DNA from 3 places in the Acidovorax sp. 69 genome. Region 1 is predicted to be linked to each of the others. Evidence: predicted binding sites of a transcription regulator. Region 1 holds the regulator's gene; each other region holds the start of a gene.
What was found. Region 1 encodes FNR, which switches genes on or off when oxygen is low (the NO sensors DNR and NnrR bind a similar motif). Its sites were predicted from a motif close to TTGATNNNNATCAA; they were not measured.

Region 1 (3,274 bases):
GCGCGAAAACCGGGCGCGGTTGCGATCTGCCTGCAGGTAGCGGTCAAACACCATAGCGATACCACGCACGAAGAACCATCCCATGGCCGTAACCTCAATGCCTTCAGGCCCCACACGTACCAGGCCCTGCTCCGCCATGCCTTCCAGCTGGGCAATCTCTGCCGCAAAATACTGCCGGAAGTCGATCAGCCAAGCCTGCTCCATGGACTCATACAACAGCTCGCCCTGGCACATCAAGGCCATGATGGCCGCGCGGCGCACCAAGTCATCGCGCGTCAGCGCCAAACCGCGTACGACAGGAAGACGCCCCTGGTCAAGGAAGTCGTAGTACTCTTCCAACGTCTTGGAATTCTGGCTGTAGGTGGCACCTACTCGCCCAATCGCAGAAACCCCGAGCCCGATCAAATCACAGTCCGGTTGTGTGCTGTAGCCCTGAAAATTCCGATGCAGGCGCCCCTGCCGCTTGGCCACGGCCAGGGCATCTGAGGGAAGAGCGAAGTGGTCCATGCCCACATACACGTACCCGGCGTCCATGAAAGCATCCAGCGACCGCGAGAGCATGGAAAGCTTGCTTGATGCCGTCGGCAGCTCGGCAGAAATGATGCGCCGTTGGGGCTTGAAACGCTCAGGAAGGTGCGCGTAGGCATACAACGCAATGCGATCTGGCCGCAACTGGACCACCTGCGCCAACGTCCGGTCAAACGACTCGGGGGTCTGGCGCGACAAACCGTAAATCAGGTCCACATTCACTGAGTCGAAACCCAACGAGCGCGCAGACTCCACCAACGCAAACACCTGCTCGGCAGGTTGTATACGGTGTACGGCCTTTTGCACTTCGGCGTCAAAATCCTGCACACCAAAACTAAGTCTGTTAAACCCCAGCTCAGCCAACAGTGCCAACCGATCCGCATTGACGGTGCGAGGATCCACCTCAATGGAGTATTCCCCCCCAGGCGCAAGGGTGAAACTGCGCTTGAGCATGGACATGAGTTCGCGCAGTCCCGCGTCGGACAAAAACGTCGGCGTGCCTCCACCCAGATGCAGCTGACTCACCACCTGCCCAACACCACAGTGCGCAGTGTGCAGATCAATCTCGCGGCTCAGGTAGCGCAAATAGACATCTGCGCGATCGTGGTGCTTGGTAATGATCTTGTTGCAAGCGCAGTAGTAGCACAGCGACTCGCAGAAGGGAATGTGCACATAGATGGACAGCGGAAGCGCTTTGGCCACGGACCCAGAACGGCGTTGCTCCAGCGCCAGAACATAGTCGTCCTGCCCAAACGCCTCGACAAAACGGTCGGCTGTCGGATAGGAGGTATAGCGGGGTCCTGGCACGTCAAAACGGCGCAGGAGATCGGGCGAAACAGCAGTCATGGGGGAATATCCTTGCGTACACCCTGACTGTGCCGTACCCTCTGGATCATGTCCTTGACCTGCATCAAGCGAACGAATGGGCCAACCAGCGACAATTTGATGCATGTCAGTCGCTCAACCGCCCCTTGAGGCTTTGTCGCCGTACCGAACCGGGCGCGATATGCTCGACACCTAAACCTAGCTCACGCCTATGAACCCGCTCACCATCAAAGTCGCCTGCTCCAACTGCAACCTGCGAGAGCTGTGTATGCCCGTAGGCTTGAACGAAGAGCAGTTACAGCGCATCGATGAAGTTGTCGCCGTTCGACGCAAGATCAAGCGCGGCAGCACGTTGTTTCGCAATGGCGAATCCTTCACCTCACTGTACGCCATACGCACCGGTTTTTTCAAGACCTGCGTGGCTACCGAGGATGGGCGCGATCAGGTCACGGGCTTTCAGATGGCGGGTGAAATCATCGGCCTTGACGGCATCGTGAACGACCACCACACCTGCGATGCCGTGGCCTTGGAAGACGCCGAAGTTTGCGTCATGCCATTCGACCGCATCGAAGAGCTGTCCCGCGAAGTCACGGCCTTGCAGCACCATGTGCACAAAATCATGAGCCGCGAAATCGTGCGCGAACATGGTGTCATGCTGCTGCTAGGCAGCATGCGCGCTGAAGAACGTCTCGCGGCGTTTCTGCTGAATCTGGTGCAGCGTCTGCATGCACGCGGGTTCTCCCAGTCTGAATTGGTGCTGCGCATGACCCGCGAGGAAATCGGCAGCTACCTTGGCCTCAAACTCGAAACGGTCAGCCGCACGTTCTCAAAGTTTGTGGAAGAAGGCATTGTGGAAGTCAAGCAGCGCCACGTCCGCATCCTGGACACGGATGCCCTCAAGCGGATCGTGAACAGCCAGCAGGCCTGCCACTGACCTGACCAGCTGCGGCCGCACTGCAGCCAACAGGCTCTAATACACCCAAGGCGCTCGCGTCAGCGCCTCACGAACACGAGGGTGTCTTGCGACAGTCGTCAGGCCGCTCACCGTCAGGCACCGGGCAACGATTGACCTCAAAGGGCGACATCGCCAGCAACGTGGTCAACGCACTGGATGCCAGCGTGATGATCCAGAACGCGAAGAACGCCAGGGTATAAACACCCTGTCTTGAGAGCGCCAAGGGCTGCCCAAACCAATGCAGGTCCTGCGGATCGACCATTGCAAAAACAAGCATCTCCAGCACTCCCGCCATTAAAAAAGCGGGCCATGCTATCCACATTAGGCGTTGCATCCACATATCAGTCCTGACTCCTTGTACGGACTGCCCAACAACGGCAGCGCCGGATGTTCACTGAACTCAGCGCGGCTGGTCTTGCACCGGCGTAGCTGCATGGTTACGGGCCTTCATGGCCGGTGCCAAGCTCTTTTCTGGCGCTTCCAGCGTCTTGTTGATCTCGATGCCTTTGCGGTAGTAATCCTCGGCAATCACCGGATCGGGCCGCGAAACCGCGAGCCATAAGGTCACAAAGCCGGCAACGATCACGATGGCCGGCCCGGCAAGCACCAGCCAGACATGGCCGAACTTCCACCAAGGTGCCGCTGCCGTAGATCCAATGGCTGGGTTTGAAGACATGCGATTTACTCCTCAACAATCTCGATCAACACAAGGCCAAAACGACCTTGCACAAGGATGCCACTCAGCGCGGCACCAAAAACACAGATTTCTCAGTGACATGAGCGGCAGCCCCGACCGCGCCCACATCAAATTGAACGGCATGGGAACCCGGTGTGGCGGATCCATACGGTATTTGCAGCCGCACAGCCACCCAGCGTGACTCGGCAGGTCCAATGTCCACTTCAGCCTCTGAAGACACTTCCAATCCATCCAGACCACGAGCGCTGATACGGTAGCGCTGCTCGCCC
Region 2 (3,274 bases), 1.2 Mb from region 1:
CTTGACGATCTCTTCCTCGATGAGAGCAAAGCGTTTTTGCGAGGATTCGTCCTTCTCGCGGCGCACGGCTTCACGCTCGATCTGCAGCTGAATCAGGCGGCGATCAAGCTTGTCCATCACCTCGGGCTTGGAGTCCATCTCGATCTTGATTTTGGACGCTGCTTCGTCAATCAGGTCAATCGCCTTGTCGGGCAAGAATCGGTCGGTGATGTAGCGGTGGCTCAACTCGGCCGCGGCCACGATGGCGGGGTCGGTGATGTCCACGCCATGGTGCACTTCGTACTTCTCTTGCAGGCCGCGCAGAATGGCGATGGTGGCCTCCACCGTGGGCTCGCCCACCAGAATCTTCTGAAAGCGCCGCTCCAGCGCTGCGTCTTTTTCGATGTACTTGCGGTACTCGTCGAGCGTGGTGGCACCCACGCAGTGCAGCTCGCCACGGGCCAAAGCGGGCTTGAGCATGTTGCCCGCATCCATCGCGCCTTCGCCCTTGCCAGCGCCCACCATGGTGTGCAGCTCGTCGATGAAAACGATGGTCTGGCCTTCGTCCTTGGCCAGCTCATTGAGCACGGCCTTCAGGCGCTCTTCAAACTCGCCGCGAAACTTGGCACCGGCCAACAAGGCCGCCATGTCCAGCGACAACACGCGTTTGCCTTTGAGCGACTCAGGCACCTCGCCCGCCACGATGCGCTGGGCCAGGCCTTCGACGATGGCGGTCTTGCCCACGCCGGGCTCGCCGATGAGCACGGGGTTGTTCTTGGTACGGCGCTGCAGCACCTGGATGGCGCGGCGGATTTCATCGTCACGGCCAATCACCGGGTCGAGCTTGCCCATGCGGGCGCGCTCGGTCAGGTCCATGCAGTATTTGGCCAGGGCCCCGCGCTGGCCTTCGGCCTCGGCGCTGTCCATCTTCTGGCCGCCGCGCACGGCTTCAATCGCAGCCTCCAGGCTCTTGCGCGTGAGGCCGTTGTCCTTGGCGATCTTGGCGGCCTCGCCCTTGCTGTCGATCACGGCCAGCAAGAACAGCTCGCTCGCAATGAACTGGTCGCCGCGCTTGATGGCCTCTTTCTCGGTGGCCTGCAGCACGCGGCCCAGCTCGGGGCCGCCCTGCACCTGGTCGTTGCCCTGCACTTGCGGCAGCCGCTTCACGGCGGCCTCGGCCGCCGTCAGCAGCCCCGGCACATTGGCGCCCGCACGCTGCAGCAGCGCCTTGGGGCCGTCGTCTTGCTTGAGCATGGCCACGAGCATGTGCACGGGCTCGATGTAGGCGTGGTCATTGCCCAGCGCAATGCTCTGGGCATCGCTCAGGGCTTCCTGGAACTTGGTGGTGAATTTGTCGAGACGCATGGGTTGATGTCCTCCGAATTGCACTGCAGTTGGGGCAAGCACTGCCTCATTTCAAGGCAGCAGGCAAACGAATGAATTGACCCAGGTCAGAGAATCGATGGTGAGCGACCGCACCAGGCCGCTATAGATTCAATAGCTATCGGTGCTTGTTCTGCAAGCGCAGAACGCCATTTTTATGCAAACACCCACCATTTAGGCGTTGGAGGCAGTGATGCCCCAACGCGCCAGCGCCGCGTCGTCACTCACCCGCGCATCCACCCAGCGGGCGCCCTGGGGGGTTTCTTCCTTCTTCCAGAACGGCGCCTGGGTCTTGAGGTAGTCCATCAAAAACTCGCAGGCCTGAAAACTCTGGCCCCGGTGGGCACTGGTCACGGCCACCAGCACGATCTGGTCGAGCGGCTGCAGCAGCCCCACGCGGTGGATCACGCGGGCGCCAAAAATATCGAAGCGCCGAAAGGCCTCGTCCACCATGGCCTCGATGGATCTCTCGGTCATGCCCGGGTAATGCTCCAGCTCCATGGACGACACCTGATCCCCTTCATTGCGGTCGCGCACCGTGCCAATGAAACTGCACACGGCACCGACACCCTTGTTCTCGCGGCGCAGTGCAGCCACTTCCGTGGACAGGTCGAAGTCCTCGGGCTGGACGGAAACACGGGGCAAAGTCATGGCAAAACTCTCAACGGGCTGATAACGAAAAGCAAGAAGGCTGGATCAAGGCGACCGGTGCAGTCGGGGCGCAGCCAGCAAGGCACGCTCTTCCTCGACCACCTTGTGCAGCTGTGCCAGTGACGGCGACGGCGGCAACTGGGCCAGCAGGGTCTGCAGGCGCGTGACATCGCCCACCGTGGGCGCCACCTTGATCTGTGCGATGGCGGCATCCACATTGCCGCCGCGCACCAGCGCCAGCACTTTGGCCGGCCATTCACTTTTGTTACGTGCCATAGATTGGTAAAAAATTTGTCTGTACGATTCGCCCGCACTGTACCCGCACTGCCGCCCCTTGCACCTGAAGCCCATGGCCACACAAACAATTCAAACCGATCTGTACAAGCTCTACCCGTCCCCGCGCAACACGGTGCGCGACGTGTTTGCGCACCAGGTCTTCGTGCCCCACCCCTACGCCATCATTGACCTCGATGTGATGGAGCTGGCGGGCAAAACGACACTGTTTGGCGCCTGCCGCCTGTCGGACATGAAAATGGGCCAGGTCGTGACGTTTGAGCTGCCATCCGACCAAGCCAGGTTCGAGCGGCTGTTCACCCCAGACTGAGCGATGCCCATGGACGATGACAACCAGATCCACGTACCGCCCTCGTTCATGGCGGTGTACACCGACGCCCGGGGGCGCCTCACCGACAAGGCGAACGGTGTGCGCACCCGCTACGAGCTGTGTGAAGACCTGGCGGGCCACTTGGTGGAACATGCGCAGACGCTGTACCACGTGCAGGCACCGTCCGAGACCGAAATCCTGCGGCGCATTCACGCAGGGCTGTGTACGGCCGAATCTGGCGTGTCGGTGCCTGAGGCCACCTGGATCGTCACCCGCCTGGCCGAGCTACTCGCCTGGCAATGCCCCGAGCTGATGGCACCGCAGCCAGAGCCAGCGGACGGCACATCACAACAACCGCACACAGGCTGAACTGCTTTTTTGCACCGCTGGTGCATCGCTATACTGCGACCCATGCCCACGCACGCTCCCCTCGCCATGACCGCCGCTTCTGCGGTGGCCTTGCCGTGCGTGGTCAAAGCCAAAAAACCAAAGCTCATCTGACCGGAGCTGTGGTTCCGTCCGGATGAGCGACGGAACCTCCTGGCAGAAAATCTCTCCTCCCTCTTTTTCCTTCCCGGTATTCCGTGCGCTCTTCAGGGCGGTTCTTCCATCGGTCGAACCCACCCAAGGATGCTACGCATGCCCACCCACACTTCT
Region 3 (3,274 bases), 3.2 Mb from region 1:
CTCGATGTGGTGCTGCGCAATGAGGTCACGCAGTCTGTCGCCGACCAAGGCGAAGTGTCGAGCCAGACCAAGTGGCTGTTTGTGCTGGCCGTGCTGATCACGGTGGTGGTGGTGGTGCCCACCACGCTGATGAACATGAACTCTATTTGCCGTCCGCTGGAAGATGCCCGCAAGATGGCGCAGGCCATTGCGGGGGGCGACCTGTCGCAGCATATTTCGGCCGAGGGCAAAGATGAAGTGGCCGACCTGCAGCGCGCATTGCGCGACATGCAGCAGGGCCTGGGTGCGCTGGTGGCGCAGGTGCGTGATGCCAGCGGCAACATTGCCACGGCCAGCCAGGAGATCGCCACTGGCAACCAGGATTTGTCGCAGCGCACCGAGCAGACTGCCAGCAATGCCCAGGAGGCCGTGTCCTCGCTGACCCAGCTCACCTCCACCGTGCAGCAGACCGCGTCGTCGTCGCAGATGGCGAACCAGCTCGCTGCGTCGGCCTCCAGCACCGCCACCCGCGGGGGGTCGGTGGTGGAGCAGGCTGTGGCCAGCATGCACGAGATCTCGACCTCCAGCCGCAAGATCGGCGACATCATCGGCCTGATCGATTCCATTGCCTTCCAGACCAACATCCTGGCACTCAACGCGGCGGTGGAAGCCGCCCGCGCTGGCGAGCAAGGCCGTGGTTTTGCCGTGGTGGCCAGTGAAGTGCGCAGCCTGGCGCAACGCTCGGCCGCAGCGGCCAGCGACATCAAGGGGCTGATCCAGAGCAGTGTGACGGCGGTGGACGGCGGCGTGCGCCATGTGGAAGACGCGGGCACGGCCATGAAGGACATCGTGAGCAGCGTGCAACGCGTGGGTGACATCATTGGCGAGATCACGGCTGCGGCGTCCGAGCAGTCGGCCGGCATTGGCCAGGTGAACCAGTCGGTGGGCGAGATCGACCGCATGACGCAGCAGAACGCGGCGCTGGTGGAAGAGTCCGCCGCCGCGGCCGATTCGCTGCGCGAGCAGGCGGCGCGCCTGTCGCAGGTGGTGCAGCAGTTTCGCCTGGCGGATGCCATGGGGCATGGCCACGACCAAAGCCATGGCAGCGGCGTGGCTGCGCCTCGCCATGCGCCGCAGGTGCTGGCCTCGGGCCCTGCACAGGCCCGGCTGGCCCGCTGATTTCGCCCGCACGCTACCCGCCGCCGCCCTGTGTGGCTTCTGCGGGAGTGGCGCCCCTCCGATGCCCTGCAAGTTTGGCTTGCAGGGCCTTTTTTTTGGGGGGCGGTGCGCGCCTGCGCGCAGGCCACCCTTCGGTGGTGTTTATTGACCTGCGTCATGGGCCGGCCTGGGCCTGCGTGGCACCCTTGAGCCCTGTCTAACCTGGGGAGAGCGCCATGCCGTCGATCAGTCTGCGAACCATTCGCGAGGAGCATGCGTCGCTGGCAGCGGTGTTGCACTCGCTGCGCCTGATGCTTGATCAGGGCCCGGGCGATGAACCTGCCGCGTTTTTCGACGTGATGCGGGCGATGTTGTTCTACATCGATGAGTTCCCGGAACGGCAGCACCATCCCAAGGAGTCTCAGTGGCTCTTTCCCAAGGTGGCGGCGCGCTCACCCGAGGCGGCCGAGGCCATTGCGCAACTGGAGCGTGACCACGAAGGCGGCGAAGCCGCCGTGCGCGAGTTGCAGCACCTGCTGTTGGGCTGGGAGCTGATGGGGGATGCACGCCGTGAGGCGTTTGCGCAGGCGCTGGAGCGCTATATCCGCTTTTACCTGGAGCACATGCGCGTGGAAGAAACCGTGGTGATTCCGGCTGCCCAGCAGCACCTGGAGGAGGGCGACTGGGCGGCCATGGACGCAGCTTTTGCCAGCAATACCAATCCGCTGGCCCAAGGCAAGCCACGCGATGCCGCCTATGACCGCTTGTTTACCCGCATCGTGATGCGGGCACCCAGCCCCATCGGTTTGGGGTAACAACCCCCAGCGCGACGGCCCTGGTCAGGGCCGCGCCGGTATCCGCATCAGCCGCTGTGGCGCGGCTTTGAGGCGGGTGGACAGGGGTTTTGTTCAGCCCGCTTTGTTTAGCCCGCTGTCAGGGCGGGGTAGTCCGTGTAGCCCTCGGCACCACCGCCGTACAGCGTTGCCCGGTTCACTTCGTTGAGCGTTGCGTTGGCTTTCAGGCGCGCCACCAGGTCGGGGTTGGCGATGAACGGGCGGCCAAAGGCCACGATGTCGGCGCCGTTCGCCAGGGCGGCGTCGGCCAGTTCGCGCGTGTAGGCGTTGTTGACCATCCAGGCACCTTGTCCGCCTGCTGCGCGGTACGCAGCCTTGAGCGCAGCGTAGTCAAACGGGCGTCCCTCCACTTCGCGCGGGCCGCCGGTAGCGCCTTCGATGATGTGCACGTAGGCCAGGCCCAATGCGCCGAGTTCGCGGGCCACGTAGTCAAACAGCGGTTGGGGCGCTGCGTCCACGATGTCGTTGGCGGGCGTGACGGGTGACAGGCGGATGCCGGTGCGGCCACCACCTATTTCTTCCACGATGGCGCGGGTCACCTCCAGCAGCAGGCGGGCGCGGTTGGTGATGCTGCCGCCGTAATCGTCGGTGCGCTGGTTGGCGCCGGTCTTGAGGAATTGGTCGATCAGATAGCCATTGGCGGCGTGGATCTCGACGCCGTCAAAGCCCGCTGCAATGGCGTTGCGGGCCGCGTGGCGGTAGTCCTGCACGATGCCGGGGATTTCTTCGGCATCGAGTGCGCGGGGCTGTGAGGTCTCGGTGAACGTGGGCACGCCGTCTTTGATCAGCACGGTCTTGGTGTGGGCGCGGATGGCCGAGGGAGCCACGGGGTGGGCATTGCCCGGCTGCAAGTCGGTGTGCGACACACGGCCCACATGCCACAGCTGCACCACGATCTTGCCACCCGCCGCGTGCACGGCGTGGGTCACTTTTTTCCAGCCGTCGAGTTGCTCGGTGCCGTACAGGCCGGGCACATCGGCATAACCCTGGCCCTGGGGGCTGATGGCGGTGGCCTCGGAGATGATGAGCCCGGCGCTGGCGCGCTGCGCGTAGTAGGTGGCGACGAGATCGGTGGGGATGGCCTCGGGCGAGCGGTTGCGCGTGAGCGGCGCCATGGCAATGCGGTTGGTCAGCTGGAGGTCGCCCGCGCGGGTGGGTTCAAACAATGAGGTCATGGGGAACATCCTGAAAAGGTTCGTGCAATAAAAGCAGCCCCAAAGCTTAATGCTGCAACGCAAAACGTGCAGCACACTGGCGTCAACAAGGGCTCCGGTTTTGTGCTA

Region 2: the regulator FNR is predicted to act here: its motif matches at 1,421-1,434, upstream of clpB (ATP-dependent chaperone ClpB).
Region 3: the regulator FNR is predicted to act here: its motif matches at 1,303-1,316, upstream of CLU85_RS00295 (hemerythrin domain-containing protein).

What each region holds. Positions count from the first base shown of each region.
Region 1 covers NZ_PGEP01000001.1:3,294,374-3,297,647, forward strand. The annotation lists gene hemN (oxygen-independent coproporphyrinogen III oxidase) at 1-1,374, opposite strand, end outside; gene fnr (fumarate/nitrate reduction transcriptional regulator Fnr) at 1,565-2,287, shown strand; gene CLU85_RS15075 (hypothetical protein) at 2,355-2,648, opposite strand; gene CLU85_RS15080 (FixH family protein) at 2,709-2,984, opposite strand; gene ccoG (cytochrome c oxidase accessory protein CcoG) at 3,049-3,274, opposite strand, start outside.
Region 2 covers NZ_PGEP01000001.1:2,120,862-2,124,135, reverse strand. The annotation lists gene clpB (ATP-dependent chaperone ClpB) at 1-1,344, opposite strand, end outside; gene CLU85_RS09740 (molybdenum cofactor biosynthesis protein MoaE) at 1,537-2,013, opposite strand; gene CLU85_RS09735 (hypothetical protein) at 2,059-2,289, opposite strand; gene CLU85_RS09730 (hypothetical protein) at 2,363-2,617, shown strand; gene CLU85_RS09725 (hypothetical protein) at 2,627-2,986, shown strand; gene dapA (4-hydroxy-tetrahydrodipicolinate synthase) at 3,257-3,274, shown strand, end outside.
Region 3 covers NZ_PGEP01000001.1:57,528-60,801, reverse strand. The annotation lists gene CLU85_RS00300 (methyl-accepting chemotaxis protein) at 1-1,158, shown strand, start outside; gene CLU85_RS00295 (hemerythrin domain-containing protein) at 1,374-1,952, shown strand; gene CLU85_RS00290 (alkene reductase) at 2,060-3,166, opposite strand.